4 regions of the Brevibacillus agri genome follow, and region 4 is predicted to be linked to each of the others. Evidence: riboswitches for the same ligand, from Rfam matches in the RefSeq annotation. Region 4 holds a riboswitch; each other region holds the start of a gene.

Region 1 (4,182 bases), 700 kb from region 4:
AATTGAGATTGTTTCGGCGGCTCAAAACGCCCTGCCGCGCATTGCCGAGCTGACGGACAAAGGAGCCGATTTGGCCGATCAACTGAATCGGTTTTTTGCAACCCATGACGGCGCATGGGACACAATCGCGCCGCTGATTAAGCAAAATCTCCTGCTGGCCCAGCAAGCTGCCGATGCGCTTGCGCAGCTTACAGACAGGCTTTTGCAGCTCAATCCGGAGCGCTTGCCGACAGCAGAAGAGGTTCATGCCGTCCAGGACAGGCTGTCCCGAGTCGTGCGCGTGCTGGAACATACCGCAGCGCTGGCCGACAAGCTGAACGGCTACATCCCCGGACAGCCGCTGGACCGTTTGTCAGAGCGGCTGCACGGGCTCGAGGACAGGATGAATCGGCAAATCGAAATTCTCGGCACGATTGCAGACGCGCTGGAAAACGGGAAAAAGCCAGCGCGAGACTTGGTCGAGAGCCTGAACGAACTGTCGAAAAACACGAGCGCGGAACTGGGCGATATTCTCGGGCGCTACGATAGCGAAATCGTTCCGAAAATCGAGGAAGGCATTGAAAAGCTGAAGACGATCACGGGAACGTCCGCCGAGCTTTTGCACAAAGCGCAGGAAAAGCTCCCGGATATCGAGACGATTCTCAAGGAAACGAAGGCAGGTCTGGAGCTTGGCCTGGCAGAGCTGAAACGAATCGAGCAGGAGCTGCCGCAAATTCAGGCGCGGGTTCACGAGTTGGCGCAAACGCTGCAAGCGAAGTCGGACGCTTTTGCCAAAGCGATTCGCACGGCGGCTCCGTTCTTGAAGGAAAACTTGCCAGCCATCGGGCAAAAGCTCGACCAGGCGGCGGCATTCATTCGCAACGATTTGCCGCAGGCGGAAGCGGAACTTGTGAAGCTGGCTGATTTTGTGCGCAACAAGCTGCCGGAGGTGGAGAACGGCGTCCACAGAGTGGCGGCGCTGGTTCGCGACGATTTGCCCAAGCTGGAGAGCGCGATTTCGCAGGCGGCAGACAAGCTGAGAGAGGTAGAGGCGAACAACAACTTCGCCGATCTCGCCAAGCTTTTGCGCGGGGATATTCAAAAAGAGAGCGAATTTCTCGCCAGCCCGGTGCAGATCAAGGAAAACCGCAAATACCCGATCCCGAACTACGGCTCGGCGATGTCTCCGTTTTACGGCGTCCTGTCGCTATGGGTCGGGGCCACGCTGCTGATTTCCCTGCTCAAGCCGGATGCGGAAAATCCGGATGGCCGCTACAAGCCGTACCAGCTTTATTTGGGCCGCTTGGGCACGTTTGTGACGATCGGTCTGCTTCAGGCATTGTGCATTACGCTTGGAGACATTTACATTCTGGAAGCTTATGTTGCGGATAAAGTCCCGTTTGTGCTTTTCGCGATGCTCGTCAGCATGGTATTCGTCACGATCACGTACACGCTGCTGTCCGTATTCGGCAACGTGGGCAAAGGCATCGCGATCATTTTCATGGTGTTCCAGTTTTCCAGCTCGGGCGGGACGTTCCCGATCAGCATGACCGCTCCCTTTTTCCAGGCATTGAATCCGTTCATGCCGTTCACCTACGCGATCAGCTTGCTGCGGGAGGGCGTAGGCGGGGTGCTTTGGGAGACGGCGATCCGGGATATTCTCTTTCTGTTCGGTTTCATCGGAATCAGCCTGTTCATCGCGCTTGCCTTGAAGCGTCCGTTGAGCGGTCTGATTCAAAAATCGATGGAGAATGCCAAGAAGACAAAAATTATCGGGTAAGCCATCAGTAACCAGCCAATCATCGTTATTGGCTGGTTTTTTCGTGTGCGTTCAATCGGGTTACCCAATTTTTAGGAAAGAATCCAATTGTTAATTTTCTGAATCGGTGGTATATTCGAGACAAACTAAATACGTGTACAAACAGGTGCAGATAAATTCACCATCTTTTATCTGCTTAAAAGGGAAGTTCGGTTAGAATCCGACGCTGTCCCGCAACTGTAATTGGGAGCGATTCGAAGATGCCACTGTTTTCGCCAGCCGAAAATGGGAAGGTTCGAAAAGCGATGAACATAAGCCAGGAGACCTGCCTGTTTGAGCACAACATCAATACCTACGAGGATAGGGGGTGTTAAGTGCGAAATGGATAGGCGTGTTTTTGATTTGGACAATCAGCATGCTTATTTGAGTATTCATTCGCCTCTTAACAACTTCTGCGGAAGTTGTTTTTTTGTGCGGATTTTCAGGAGGGTACGTGACGGATGAGCGATTTTTTGTTTGGAACGGTTGAGTATTTTACCAACGATTTTCAGGCGTGCATTATGAACAACTTGACGATAGAGAACCCGAGCGTTATCAAGGCGCATTACTCGAAATTAAAAGACGAGGTCATCAGGCGATCAGACAGTCCAGCGGATCAAGAAAAGCTTTTGCAAAATCTCGACAAGGCTTATCAACGTCTAAAGATCAACCTATTTGGGGCGGAGGATGAGGAACATGGGAGTTGAAGAAAAGTTTTTTCCAGGTCTGGAAGGGGTAGTGGCTGCGGAAACGAGCATTTCCTTTCTGGATACGAAGCAAGGAGAAATCGTCATCAAAGGGTACGACTTGATCGAGCTGTCCAAAGCGTACCGTTACCTGGATATCGTCCATCTTTTGCTGGAGGAAGCGCTGCCGAACGAGGAACAAAAGCGGGCGGTAGAAGAGAAGCTGAAGAGCGAGTACGACATCCCGAGAGAAGTGTTCGACATGCTCAAGCTGCTGCCGGAAAAAACGCATCCGATGGACGGCTTGCGGACGGGGCTGTCGGCGCTGGCCGGCTATGACAGTCACCTCGACAACTGCTCGCCGCAAGCCAACAAGGAGCGGGCCTACAAGCTGCTCGGCAAAGTGCCGAACATCGTCGCCAACAGCTACCGCGTGATTCAAAAAGCCGAGCTGGTGGCACCGTTGCCGGAGCTGTCGTACAGCGCCAATTTTCTCTACATGATTACGGGCAAAATCCCGTCTGCCTTCGAAGAGGCCATCTTCGACCGATCCCTGGTTTTGTACAGCGAGCACGAAATGCCCAATTCGACCTTTACGGCGCGGGTGATCGCCTCCACTTTGTCGGATTTGTACGGGGCATTGACCGGAGCGGTCGCTTCGCTGAAAGGAAACTTGCACGGCGGAGCAAACGAAGCGGTGATGCACATGCTGCTTGAGGCAAGCTCGGTCGAGGAATTTGAGCAATTGCTGGAGTCCAAGCTGGCCAACAAAGAGCGGATTATGGGATTCGGCCACCGCGTGTACATGAAAAAGATCGATCCGCGTGCCCTCATGATGAAGGACGCCTTGAGGCAACTGTGCGACGCCAAAGGAGACGACCTGCTGTATCAGATGTGCGAAGCCGGAGAGAAAATCATGGAGTGCGAGAAGGGCATTTACCCGAATCTCGATTATTACGCCGCTCCGGTGTACTGGATGCTCGGGATTCCGATTCCGCTGTACACCCCGATCTTTTTCAGTGCGAGAACAGTAGGGCTGTGCGCGCATGTGATCGAGCAGCATAAACACAACCGCCTGTTCCGGCCCCGGGTCAACTACATCGGCCAACGCCGCGCGTAAATCCAAAAAGAGAAAGGAATGATTCGCATGCTGAAAATGAATGAACGGACAAAAACAGACCAGTTGCTGGAGGAAATCGCAGACTATGTGCTGACGAAGGAGATTACGAGTGAAGAAGCGTTCCAGACCGCACGCTACGTGCTGCTGGATACGCTCGGATGCGGCATTTTGGCTCTGTCCTATCCGGAGTGCACGAAGCTGCTCGGGCCGATCGTGCCTGAAACCGTCGTTCCGAACGGTTGCCGTGTACCGGGAACCTCGTACGTGCTTGACCCGGTGCGCGGAGCGTTCAATATCGGTTGCATGATCCGTTGGCTCGATTACAACGATACGTGGCTGGCCGCAGAGTGGGGGCATCCGTCGGACAACCTCGGCGGTATTTTGGCAGTAGCCGATTATTTGAGCCGCGTACGCCTGGCAGAAGGAAAAGAACCGCTCGTCGTGCGCGATGTGCTGGAAATGATGGTGAAAGCGCACGAAATCCAGGGTGTGCTCGCTTTGGAAAACAGCCTGAACCGCGTCGGCCTGGATCACGTGCTGTTCGTCAAAATCGCCACAACGGCTGTCGTGACGAAGATGCTGGGCGGCGGCCGGGAAGA
Region 2 (4,182 bases), 900 kb from region 4:
CGTCCTCTATGCACTGGGGACAAAGCAGAAAGAGTATAACGCAAACGAAGTATTGGGGCCGATTCGACAAGCCCAGCTACAACAAAGTGCTGCATAAAGCTTATCAACAAACCTGTCATCTCGCTTATTCACATGTGTACAACCATGACAACGGAAGCACCGGAGAAGCCGAAGAATTATAATCCATAAGGGCAACGACCCAGTCGAGGAGCTAGAATCGGCCTCCACCCCTTGAGAGGTAGAACGAAGGAATGTAAGGGCATAGACCCAGCGTGACATGGGAGGGTAAACCCCGAGGGCGGATGTGGAGATCCACTGTGCGATCATACCTTTTTATCCACAGTCTGGAAACTGGTGATTGCAGGCTCTATTCCCGCCACAGCCCTTACAGAAATATTTGTATCTCCTTCAATCTTCCGACAAGAGCTTTAAGATGTCAAAGTTAAAAAACAGAGAATGAGCGAGAAAACAGGAGAAAACATTACTTTATAGTGGGAGGGTATACATGAAAGCTACAGAACCGATTTTCCTGGGGCATCGCATCCATCTGATCGACGGGTTTGATATGGGCTGGGCGCAGCGGACGGGAACGTACGTCATCGCCGAGGACGAGTTGACCCTGGTCGAGACAGGGCCGAGTCCTTCTGTCCCGTACATACGGGAAGGGCTGCGCAGGCTCGGATTTTCCCCGGAGCAAGTGAAGTACATCATCGTGACGCACATTCACCTCGATCACGCGGGGGGAGCGGGACTTTTTTTGCGCGAGTGCCCGCAGGCAAAAATCGTGGTGCATCCAAAAGGAGCGCGCCATCTGGTGGACCCGAGTCGGTTGATCGCGGGCGCCAGAGCGGTGTATCACGACGATTTTGACCGCCTGTTCGATCCGATTGTCGCCGTTCCCGAAGAGCGGATCATCGTGCGCGCCGACCAGGAGACGCTGCAAATTGGCGCCAACTGTGTCCTGGAATTTTGGGACACGCCGGGACATGCCAACCATCATTTCAGCATTTACGACCCGGTCAGCCGCGGCATGTTCACGGGAGATACAGCGGGTGTCTTCTATCCGCAGCTTCAACGGGACGGGATTCACTTCGTCCTGCCGTCCACCTCGCCGAACCAGTTTGACCCGCAGGCGATGCTGCGCTCCGTGGAACGCTTTGAACAGCGCGGTCTTGCGCGAATCTATTTCGGGCATTTCGGCATGACTGACGATGTTGCCGACGTCTATCGGCAGGTGCGCGAGTGGCTTCCTGTCTTTGTGGCGGAAGGGGAGGCGGTCGTAGCCGCTGGACTCGGCGATGGCGAACTGGCGGAGCGGCTGTTCGGGCGTGTACTGGCGCATCTGCAATCGTTCGGGATCGGCGACGGGCATGAGGTGCTGGACGTGCTGCGGCTCGATTTGCAAGTATGTGCGATGGGAATTGTCGACTATTTGCAAAAGCGCAGGAAATAGCGGGAGACGCCAGACAGCGGGTACGAGACGGGCAGCATGGGCTTACGTAGCCGTGGCAGCAGCGAAAAAGCATTCTTTTTTTGGCAAAGGAATGCTATCATGATGGATGAGTCTTAGCAGTTGTAGGCCATTGCAATTGAATACGCGCAAACAGGTGCCTTGGTCCTTGCCAAAGGACGAGGTGAAAAGGGAAGCCGGTGCAAGTCCGGCGCGGTCCCGCCACTGTAAAGCGGCTGTCGCAATAGCTGCCAAGCCAGGAGACCTGCCTGTTTGCCTGATGTGCCTGCGCCTTCGCGGAAAGGTTCGGCCCGTTCAGGACGTTTTTTTGCGTGAGCATGGATGAGCCTGACATGTCGACCCTTTGGTTCCGGTTGGAAGCGAAGGGTTTTTGTTTGCTAAGAATCAACCAGTCGCACAGAAAGGAAGTCATACATATGAAACGCGCATGGAAACTGCTCATCCCGCTGGTGCTTGCTGCAAGTCTCGTCGGCTGCGGCGGCAACACCCAGACGGCACCTGCTCCGCAGGCAGAAGCACCGCAGACAGCACCACAGGACGCGGCTGCCAAGCAGACCGTCTACCCGCTTACCGTCACAGACGCGACCGGAAAAGAAGTGACCGTGGCAAAAGAGCCGCAACGAATCGTCTCGACTTCCCCGGCAGAGACGGAAATCTTGTTCGCGCTCGGCTTGAACGAGCGGATTGTCGGTGTCTCCGACTTCGACGACTATCCGGCAGAAGCGAGCACGAAGCCAAAAGTGGGCGGAGTCGTCAAGCCGAGCGAAGAAGCGATTCTCGCCCAGTCGCCCGATCTGGTCATCGGCGGAATTTCGATGGAAAAGCCGGTTGCCGACAAGCTGAAATCGCTCGGCATGCCAGTGTACGTCACGCATCCGAAAAAAGTGGATGACATCCTGAACAACATTTTGACGATGGGGGTTATCACCAACCGACAGGAGCAGGCGGAAAAAGTCGTCGCCGCGATGAAGCAGGATATCGCCCGCGTACAGGAAGCCGTCAAAGCGGTGAAGCCGGAAAACAAGAAAAAAGTGTACCTGGAGTTTGCGCCAGGCTGGACCGTGGGCAAAGGGGAGTTCCTCGACGAGCTGGTGACGCTGGCAGGCGGGACGAACATTGCGGCCGACACAGAGGGCTGGAACCCAATCAGCGAGGAAAAGATTTTGAAAAGCGATCCCGACGTCATTTTGTACGCCAAAGGCATTACGGATGACAAGACGGGCACGAAGCTGGAAGAGATCATCGCAAACCGCAACGGCTGGGATACGATGAAGGCGATCCGCGAGAAGCAAGTGTTCGGAATGGACCAAAACCTGCTGGCGCGCCCAGGCCCGCGCATTACACAAGGTTTGATCGAGGTAGCTAAAGCGATTTATCCTGACCTGGTGAAATAAAAATGAAAAAGCAATGGCTTATATGGGGAGGAGCGAGCAGCCTTGTGCTGCTCGTATCCGTGGTGGTCAGCATTTCGATGGGGGCGGCGTCGCTCTCTCTTTCGCAAGTATGGCTCATCCTCTTGCACCAGCTTCCCGGCATGTCGGAGTGGATTCCGGCGACATGGCCGGAGTCGTCCGAGCAGATCGTGATGAAGGTGCGTTTTCCGCGCGTCGTACTGGCCATTTTGATCGGAGCTTGCCTGTCGCTTGCGGGCGCGGGCTTTCAAGGCGTGCTGCGCAACCCGCTTGCGGACCCGTTCACGATGGGCGTAGCGTCCGGTTCGGCCGTCGGGGCGGCTTTTCTGATCCTGTTCGGCTTGCAGTTTGCTGTTCTTGGAGAGTGGAGCACGCCTGTCGTCGCCTTTTTGACGGGGCTTGTCAGCTTGTGGATTGTGCTTGCCCTCGCCAAGACGCAAGGCAAGCTGCAGACGGAGACGCTTATTTTGTCTGGCGTCGTCATTCAGGCGTTTCTCGGCTCGCTCGTGTCCTTCATGGTGTCGCTGTCGGATCAGACGGTGAACGAGATCGTTTTCTGGCTGATGGGAAGCCTGTCGTTTCGCGGCTGGGCCTTCACGTACGTCCTGGTCCCGTATTTGCTGATCGGCGTGCTCGTGCTGCTTGGCTATGCCCGCTCGTTGAACCTGTTTGCGCTCGGGGAGCGGCAGGCGGCGCATCTCGGAGTCAACGTCGACAAGACGAAGCTCATCATTTTGCTCGTCTCTACGCTCCTGACTGCAGCGGCGGTTTCGATTGCGGGCGTCATCGGGTTTGTCGGGCTGGTCGTGCCGCATCTGGTGCGGATGATGGTCGGGCCTGACTACCGCATTTTGCTGCCGATGGCGACCATCTGCGGCGGTGTGTACGTGCTGTGGGCGGATACGCTGGCGCGAATGCTGCTCGTGCCGACAGAAATCCCGCTCGGGGTCGTGACTGCGTTTTTGGGAGCGCCGTTTTTCGCCTATTTGCTGAAGCAAAACAAACGGATCGGAAGGAGGTAGTCGCGTCATGATCGAAGTGCGCGGGCTGCAAAAGTCTTACCAGGATGTGTCCGTCCTGCGCGAGATCGGGTTTACAGTCCAGCAGGGCGAGTTTTTTGGCATCATCGGCCCGAATGGGAGCGGAAAATCAACGCTTTTGAAAATGCTCTCCGGTGTGATTGCCGCTGATGCGGGAGAAATCACGCTCGCGGGCAAACCGGTTGGCCGCTATACGCGCAAGGAGCTGGCGCGGGTTCTCGCCGTACTCGAACAGGAGGGGCTGCCTCCGGTCGGCTTT
Region 3 (4,182 bases), 2.1 Mb from region 4:
GTCTCAACAGTCAGCCCTATTGCGATTTGCCCGAATGTTATGCGGGCTGGATGATACGCAAGGCTCCACAGTCGGGGGAAATTTTTGAACCGCAGACGGTGCAGGACAAGATCGACCTCGCTTCACGCTCTACGATCTGCATCCCGGTCATTCTCGATCTGGCGGAGCGAAAAGTGATCTGGACGGACATCGCGCTGCGCTCCCACCCCCGGTTTGTCAATAACGTAGAGGCGAACGGAGGCGGCGTGGAGTGGATGGGAAGGGCGCTCACCTCGCTGGTGAAGCCCACTCTCTATGAGCTGTTCACGCTTCATGCGCAAGCGAGAGGCACGCTGACTGACCGGGCGGATGAGGCGGACACGGTTTTCTCCATGGACGAGGGAATCACTCCGTTTGACCTGGAAATCATCATGGCGGACTTTTTGTAAGCTCGCTGGTTTCGTTAGGCAAAGGGAATGAGGTGCGTGTCCATTAAGCCGGTAGTGGTGAATCCGCAGATGAAAAACGGCAAAATCAGAAACCAGAAAGCCTTGGTTGGAAATATCCGCCTGACCGGTTGCCGGCTGGAAGGATGTATTTGTTGTCTTTCATCTGCGATCTGTGGCGAACCTCCTATCGGTTGCAACCCCTTTTCGGCAGGATGATTCTTCAGAAGAAACATCATGACGGGAAATACCACGATCAGTAAAAAGAGACCCAATACCGCAACAGCCATTTTCCAGTCAAACCACTGTATGAAAAACAGTGAGGCTGGCACAACTACCATTTGGCCTACGCTAAAGCCAGCCTCTATTACTCCGAATGCGAGTCCACGCCTTTTATTGAACCAATTTGTGACCATAATGGTTGCGGCTACATTGGAGGCACCTCCAACACCAATGGAAGCGAAGACACCATAGAGAATAAACAATTGCCAGAGGGAAGTTACCCATTGCGTGAAAAAATGCTCAGACCAACCAGAAGTGTGCTGCCTAAGAGAATGGACCTGGCACCAAAGCGGTCAATCAACCTGCCTGCTATTGGTTGGGATATGCCATAAATGACAAAACTCAATGTGGAGATGAGAGAAATGGTACCTCGATCCGCGGCAAAGCCATTCTCCCAAGGTTCAATAAATGCTCCGAAAGAAAGTCTTGCTCCTTGCACAGCCAACAATGCGAAAAAGGTGACAAATAAAATGATCCACGCGTAATGCACTTTGCTCTTCACAGTCTCAACGCACTCCTTATGAGTTTAATCCCAATCTGGTCAGCATGTTTTTGAATAATTTCGCTTCTTCTTCACTGAATATGGACATCGCTTCTTGATTCACTTCGTCACTGATCTGATTCAGAGGTTGTTCCAATTCCTTGCCTCGCAGAGTCAGAAAAATCAAGTTCGTCCGGCGATCATTGGGATCGGAACGACGCTCGATGAGCCCCATATTTTGCAGTCGATCGAGCACCCCCGTGATGGTTGCTCCATCCAAGCGAAGCCGACTACCCAATTCCACACCTTTTTGGCCATCTTTTTCCCATAGCGCATGTAATAGAACAAACTGCACGGGAGTAATCCCGTACGGCGATAATTTGGCCTTTTCCATTTGCCAGATTTTTTGATACGCCTTCCCGAGAAGAAACCCATAGCAATCCTCAATCCGATCCATATGTACCTCCAAATATTTTATTGGAAATCGATGTAAGAATAAGATAACACGCACACAAAAGATTTGTGTACAAATAATTAGTTCACAAAACAAAGATCAATGCCCAGTATGTTCCTATCCGCAGCTTTTGCTTGAATCCCCGGTAGCATTTGCTATTATTAAAGCAAGTGCTTGTCATAGAAAAGAACGACATTTGAATATGGTAGAAAAACAGGTCCTTGTTTTTCGCAAGCGATAGTTTGCGAATGCGAGGTTAAAAGGGAAGTTTGGTGAAAAGCCAACGCGGTCCCGCCACTGTAAAAGAGGAGCTCTTCTTCTTGGCAACGGCGCCATCCACTGCACGCCAGCGTGCGGGAAGGAGGAAGAAGAGCGAAGATCCTTGAGCCAGGAGACCTGCCTGTTTTGATGTCCACTGATTTCCTTCGGGTCAAAGGATGAGGTGAGGATTGTTGCAGTCGGCTATCCGCGCTTTGTTTTCCTTGGAGGTTTGGGGAAACAAGGCGTTTTTTTGTACGCGGAAAGCGAAACAGGAAGCAAATCGGCAAACTCTTCACTTTTTCAGTCAGGTAAATAACGAGGCTATGGAAAACATTTGAAATAGGCAACGGAGCCTAAACTGCATTTTTGGAGCGCTGTGCCTCCGAAAATTATTAGGGATGGGCAACGGGGCCTACAGTTTATTTTGGGGGTGAGCGTACTTGAGCAACAAGCGGGGCCTGTTTTTGGTCTACACCGGAGACGGCAAAGGAAAGACAACAGCCGCGGTGGGGCTGGCTGTGCGCGCGACTGGACGAGGCAAAAAGGTCATCATGATCCAGTTCATCAAGTCGCCGGAGCGCACGTACGGAGAGAAAATCATCTTCGACAAGCTGGGCATCGAAATCGTGCAAAAAGGCGTAGGCTTCACCTGGACGAAGACGCCGGAGGAGCATCGCGCGGCGCTGCAGGAAGCGTGGGCGTTCGCCCGGGAAAAGCTCGCTTCGGGCGAGTACGATGTCGTCATTCTCGACGAGCTGAACAATGCGCTGGCGATCGACCGTTTTCCGATTGCGGACGTGCTGCCGCTCGCGGACGTTTTGGAAGCGATTCAAAACAGGCCGAGCCATGTGCATCTGGTCGTGACGGGGCGGAGCGCCAAGCAGGAAATCATCGACATGGCCGATCTCGTGACAGAGATGAAGCAGATCAAGCATTACTACGATGAAGGAATACCAGCGGTGCTGGGGGTAGAGTTTTGATGAACGTACTGGAAGCGTACGGCCACGGCGGAGATTTGCTGACGGCAGCGGACCGCTTTGGGATGGAGCCGGGCCAATTCCTTGATTTCAGTGCCAATATTAACCCGCTGGGCATGCCGGACAGCGTGCGCGAGATGCTTTTGGCCTCGCTGTCTGCCGTGCTGCGTTACCCGGACCCTGGGCATCGCCAGTTTCGCCGGGCGTTGGCGCAGCGGTTGCAGTTGCCAAAGGAATGGCTTTTGCCTGCGAACGGAGCGGCAGAAGCGATGGCGCTCGCGATTCTCGGGCTGCAGCCGCAAACAGTCGGCGTGATTTATCCTTGCTTTTCGGAATATGCAGAGCTTTCCGAGCAGTTTGGCGCAACCGTCATCGGCTGCTACGGAAAAGAAGAGAACGGCTACAAGGCCGACAGCGCCGAGCTGTACCGTCTGTTCGAACAGGCTGATCTGGTGTTTGTCGGCTCGCCGAACAATCCGACTGGCATCTTGTATGAGCCACAGGAGCTGTTGCAGATGGCGGACTGGACGGCCCAGACCGATACGTGGCTGGTCGTGGACGAGGCGTTTCTCGATTTTGTGGAAGAAAGCCGCCAGTTTACGCTGGCAAGTCGGCTGGAGCGCTTTCCCCGCGTCATTTTGCTGCGGTCGATGACGAAAATGTACGCGATCCCCGGCTTGCGTCTCGGATACGCGATCGCCCAGCCTGACGCGATTGCGAAAATGCGCGCGAAGCAGGTGAGCTGGAGCGTGAATGCGCTTGCGCTTTTGGCGGGGGAGCTGTGCTTGCAAGAGCATGAGTACGAGCGGCGGACACGCAGCCTGGTCGCCAGGGAGCGCGCTGGCCTGGTCGCGTTTATTCGCGGGGAGCTGGGCTGGAAGGTCTGGCCGGGGGAGGCGAACTTTTTGCTGCTTCGCTCGCCGGAGGGCTTGCCAGCCGCACAACTGCAAGAGCGGCTCGGCAAAAAAGGCGTGCTGATTCGCAGTTGCGCCATGTATCCCGGATTGACGGCGCATGACGTGCGCATCGCCGTTCGCGGGCCAGAAGACAATGCGCGCTTGATCGCGGCCTTGCGCGAGGTACACAGCGAAGGGAGCGGGGAGCGATGAGTCTTGTGCTGGTGACAGGCGGCGTGCGCTCGGGAAAAAGCCGCTTTGCGGAAGAACTGGCGCAACAGGCCGGAGAGCGCGTCCTGTACGTGGCGACGGGTCAGGCGTGGGACGAGGAAATGCGGCAGCGGATCGAGCGGCACAAGGAGCGGCGGCCGAAGCAGTGGGGCAGCGTGGAGGTCGGCGAGCGGCT
Region 4 (4,182 bases):
CATCCAGCTCGCGCAGCAAATTTTTGGTCTGGTAACGGTCGAGGTAGGCCGTAGGCTCATCCAACAGCAGCAGCTCCGGCGCAAGCACCATGACCCCGGCAAGGGCGAGACGCCGCTTTTGTCCCAGGCTGAGGTGGTGAATCGGAACGTCCGCCAGCTCTGTCATGCCAAACGCGTCCAGGACAGCCCGCACTTTCTCGCGGATTACGTCGGCGGGCAAGTTCCGGTTGCACAGCCCGTAGGAAATATCCTCGGCGACCGTGCTGGCGATCAACTGATGCTCCGGGTCCTGGAAGACCAGCCCGACTTTTTGCGTCATCTCTTGCAAGGCAGCGCGTTTGTAGCTGAGGGGCGTTCCTCGCCACAGCACTTGCCCTTGCTGCGGCTGGATGATGCCGTTCCCGTGCAAAAACAAGGTGGACTTGCCGCAGCCGTTTCGCCCGAGCAAGGCGCATTTTTTCCCCTCCGGAATGCCCAGGGACAACCCTTTCAGGACAGGGCCACGGCCGCCTGGATAGGCGTAGTGCAAATCAACAAATTCCAACAGCCATGATGTCAAAGCATTACCCTCCTGTCCACCACTCCAGCAAAATCAGCAAAATACAGCCTGCGATTGACTCTGCTTCATATCGGCCGGAGCGAGAATGAGTGTGCAAGGAAAGCACCTGCAGGCTTTCCCCGAAGCCTCTCGCTGCCATCCCTTTGTACAGCGCATCGTACTTGCGCATGGACCTGACGAACAACTGCGCGGCCAGTCCGCTCGCATCCCGCAGCATCGCCCGGAACCCGCGATGGCCTCCGCGCGCGCGCTGGGCAATCCACAGTTGATGAGAGACGCCGAGCAGCACGAAAATAAAACGGTACGTAATCATGAGCAAATCCGTCACGATGACCGGAAGTTTCAGCTTGCGCAGCACTTGCAAAATCTCGGCAAACGGCACGGTAAACAAGACAAAAGCAAAGCAGGCGAGGCTGGCCATCGTCCGCCAAAAAAGCAGCCACACCTTGTCGAGCGCGCTTGCCGGAACGTAGACCAGATACGGCCCGATCTTCCACGCCGCAACTGCCTGGACGACCGCCCCTGCATCCGCTCTTACTGCTTCCAGCAACAGCGCCGGAAGCCCCAGGACAAAAAACGACAGGGACAAGATGAAAAATCCGAAATAGAAACGGACGGGAATACGGGCATACACCATTACCCATACTCCCATCCATAGACAAATCGCCATCTGCAACCATTCATGTCCCGTCAAAACGAGCAAAATCAGCACGCCCGCAAACAGGAGCTTGTGCTCAGGCGGCAAAAATCGCAGCCGGTTTTGATAGGAAAGCGAATCAAGCTGCTGCCAATTCATTTTTTATGCTTATCCAGCCGGCCCTTGTACAATCCCACGGCATAGCCGACAACGCCCGCCCCGAGCGCCGCTTGCACCGCGAACAGCAAGCTCTCTGTCTCGCCACCTGGCGGTTCAAGCAACGGCTCGAACCACGGCTCGTAAGCAGGGGCGATTTCCTTGATCGCTTCCTCAGCCGCTCCATCTGCTCCCCCGAACTCCGAATCCTGCACCAACAGCAACGGCACAACCGCCAGCAAGACTACGCCCAGGAGCAGCAGCCAGTTCATCCCTTTTTTCACAGCGATTCCTCCCGTTTCAGCAGGCGAAGTTGCGCCAGCTCTTTTGCATTGTAAGACTGCAGCCAGTTCCAGACGAGCACGGTCAAAAGCCCTTCGCTGATCGCCAACGGAACCTGGGTGATGGCAAAAATTCCTGCGAATTTCGCGAACGATGCCATAACGCCGCCGGATTCAGCCGGGAAAGCCAAAGCCAACTGCACGGAGGTCACGACATAAGTAGCCAAGTCTGCGAGCGCAGCAGCAGCGAATACGGCCAAACGCTGTCCGCCGTTTCCGCGCACGATCAGGCGATAGACGCCGTAAGCTACCATCGGCCCTACTACTGCCATGGACACCGCATTGGCTCCAAGCGTCGTCAGCCCTCCATGCGCCAAAAGCAGCGCCTGGAACAGCAGCACCAGGCTGCCGAGCACGGACATGACCCACGGGCCAAACATGATCGCGCCAAGCCCGGTTCCCGTCGGGTGCGAGCTGCTGCCCGTCACCGAAGGAATTTTCAGCGCAGACAACACAAAGGCAAACGCGCCGGATACGCCGATCAGCAGCTTCATTTGCGGATGCTCCTTGACGATTTTGTTCAAGGAACGAATGCCGAAAATAAAAAATGGAATAAATACTACCCACCAAAACAGCGCCCAGCCCAGCGGCAAATACCCTTCCATGATGTGCATCGCGTGGGACGTCTGCGGTTCATTTACGAGAAAATAAAGGACAAAGCCTGCAATCAACAGACAGGTCGAAACGAAACGGGATCGATTCAAGACATTTCCTCCTCCTTTGCTGTTCTTTCTTTTTTCACCAACAAAAAAACCTCATCCGCTAGCAGACGAGGTATGCGCACAAAAACAACAGACCGTTGGCACAGTCCTATTGCTTCGTATTCACCGCTCCTTTCCGCGAAGGTATTCCTGGGTGTGGCAAGTAGGTAGGTCTCCTGGCTTTCAGCTCATCGCGCTCTTTGTCCTTCCCCATATGAATATGAGTGGCTCTATCTCAAAGAGAACTCCCTGATTACAGTGGCGGGACCGCTCGGGACTTTCACCCGATTCCCTGTTACCCTTTATGCGGCTTGCACATAAAGGCACCTATCGCCGACGATATGCAATTGTTAGATAGTTCTTGCTTGTCCCACATTATTATACAGAATCAAGGGAAAAAGCGGAAGAATATAATCAGCGGAGTATAACTGCGTAAAAAAACCGATGCCCCGCCATTCCGGGAGTCATCGGTCTTTGTTGCATCCGCTTCTTTTTTATGCTTACGACCTGGCGTCCACGCCGACCGCTTCGCTGATGTGGGAAAAGCCGTCGCGCTTCAACAGTTGCAAAAGCTTTTTGTTGATTTGCTTGGAGATGCCCGGGCCTTGATAAATCATTCCGGTGTACACTTGCACGAGACTTGCGCCCGCCCGGATTTTCGCGTACGCATCTTCCCCCGTGAAAATGCCCCCTACGCCAATGATCGGCACCTTGTCGCCCACTTCCTGGTAAATTTCTTTTACCCAGGCAGTCGAACGCTCTGTCAGCGGTTTTCCGCTCAGTCCTCCCGCTTCCTCGGCATAGTGATGCCCTTGAACGGCTTCACGCGACAAGGTCGTATTGGTGGCAATAATGCCGGAAATGCCCTCTTCCACCGCTCCTTGCACGACATCGCGCATGTGCTCGTCGGACATGTCGGGGGCTACTTTGAGCAGAATCGGCTTTTTCTGAATGCCGCGCGCTTCCATTTCCGCCGCTTTTTCGCGCACCGCCCGCACCAGCAGCCGCATGCTCTCGGTTTCCTGCAAATCGCGAAGATTGGGCGTATTCGGAGAGCTGATATTAATGACGAAATAATGGCCGTACGAATAGAGCATGTCCAGGCATTTGATATAGTCAGAAGCCGCTTCCTCATTGGGAGTGACTTTGTTTTTGCCAATGTTGATCCCGATCGGAACATCGGAATACGCGTAATCGACCAGGTGCTGCGAAGCCAAATAAGCACCGTGGTTGTTGAAGCCCATCCGGTTGATGATCGCCTCGTGCTCAGGCAGGCGAAACAGGCGCGGCCGCGGATTGCCCGGCTGTCCTTGCGGGGTCAATGTCCCGACTTCCACGAACCCGAACCCGAGCGCACCCAGTGCATGATACACTTCGGCATTTTTGTCAAAACCGGCGGCGAGCCCTACCGGATTGGGAAACGTCATTCCCCACAGCTTTGTGGCAAGACGCTCGTCCTTCACCTGAAACATCATTCGCAGCAAGCTTTTTCCCGGAGCAGAATCTTCCACCAGCTTCAGGGCATCAACCGTTCTTTCATGAATCTCTTCCGTATCCATCTGGAACAGATATTTCCTAATGAGCTTATACATCCCGGCTGCACTCCTTACTCCATTTTTACCTCATTGTAGAATACCACACTTTATTTATCGTGGGCTAACCTTTATACGCGATACATATTTCCAGCCGGGCAAACAAACCATAACAAAACCACCAAGTCGGGGGGACGTTGGTTCATGAAAGCAGACGGAAAAATCGGGATTGGCCAAGCGATCATGGTGATGATGC

What was found. Region 4 has a riboswitch for cobalamin ahead of BA6348_RS06850 (energy-coupling factor ABC transporter permease). Riboswitches for the same ligand answer to the same signal wherever they lie in the genome.
Region 1: another riboswitch for cobalamin. It lies ahead of BA6348_RS03575 (hypothetical protein); the one in region 4 lies ahead of BA6348_RS06850 (energy-coupling factor ABC transporter permease).
Region 2: another riboswitch for cobalamin. It lies ahead of BA6348_RS11390 (ABC transporter substrate-binding protein); the one in region 4 lies ahead of BA6348_RS06850 (energy-coupling factor ABC transporter permease).
Region 3: another riboswitch for cobalamin. It lies ahead of cobO (cob(I)yrinic acid a,c-diamide adenosyltransferase); the one in region 4 lies ahead of BA6348_RS06850 (energy-coupling factor ABC transporter permease).

The regions. Positions count from the first base shown of each region.
Region 1 is NZ_CP026363.1:672,101-676,282, forward strand. Features, by position in the region: gene BA6348_RS03570 (YhgE/Pip domain-containing protein) at 1-1,759, shown strand, start outside; cobalamin riboswitch at 1,886-2,085, shown strand; gene BA6348_RS03575 (hypothetical protein) at 2,239-2,484, shown strand; gene mmgD (citrate synthase) at 2,474-3,583, shown strand; gene BA6348_RS03585 (bifunctional 2-methylcitrate dehydratase/aconitate hydratase) at 3,611-4,182, shown strand, end outside.
Region 2 is NZ_CP026363.1:2,272,813-2,276,994, forward strand. Features, by position in the region: gene BA6348_RS11375 (IS110 family RNA-guided transposase) at 1-97, shown strand, start outside; gene BA6348_RS11385 (MBL fold metallo-hydrolase) at 506-1,453, shown strand; cobalamin riboswitch at 1,589-1,737, shown strand; gene BA6348_RS11390 (ABC transporter substrate-binding protein) at 1,888-2,865, shown strand; gene BA6348_RS11395 (FecCD family ABC transporter permease) at 2,868-3,905, shown strand; gene BA6348_RS11400 (ABC transporter ATP-binding protein) at 3,913-4,182, shown strand, end outside.
Region 3 is NZ_CP026363.1:4,643,973-4,648,154, reverse strand. Features, by position in the region: gene BA6348_RS22720 (hypothetical protein) at 51-428, shown strand; partial or broken gene BA6348_RS28105 (MFS transporter) at 446-910, opposite strand; gene BA6348_RS28100 (MFS transporter) at 925-1,209, opposite strand; gene BA6348_RS22710 (MarR family winged helix-turn-helix transcriptional regulator) at 1,226-1,645, opposite strand; cobalamin riboswitch at 1,841-2,060, shown strand; gene cobO (cob(I)yrinic acid a,c-diamide adenosyltransferase) at 2,344-2,883, shown strand; gene cobD (threonine-phosphate decarboxylase CobD) at 2,883-3,989, shown strand; gene cobU (bifunctional adenosylcobinamide kinase/adenosylcobinamide-phosphate guanylyltransferase) at 3,986-4,182, shown strand, end outside.
Region 4 is NZ_CP026363.1:1,373,309-1,377,490, reverse strand. Features, by position in the region: gene BA6348_RS06865 (energy-coupling factor ABC transporter ATP-binding protein) at 1-559, opposite strand, end outside; gene cbiQ (cobalt ECF transporter T component CbiQ) at 564-1,355, opposite strand; gene BA6348_RS06855 (energy-coupling factor ABC transporter substrate-binding protein) at 1,352-1,636, opposite strand; gene BA6348_RS06850 (energy-coupling factor ABC transporter permease) at 1,633-2,397, opposite strand; cobalamin riboswitch at 2,544-2,740, opposite strand; gene BA6348_RS06845 (quinone-dependent dihydroorotate dehydrogenase) at 2,895-3,986, opposite strand; gene BA6348_RS06840 (GerAB/ArcD/ProY family transporter) at 4,131-4,182, shown strand, end outside.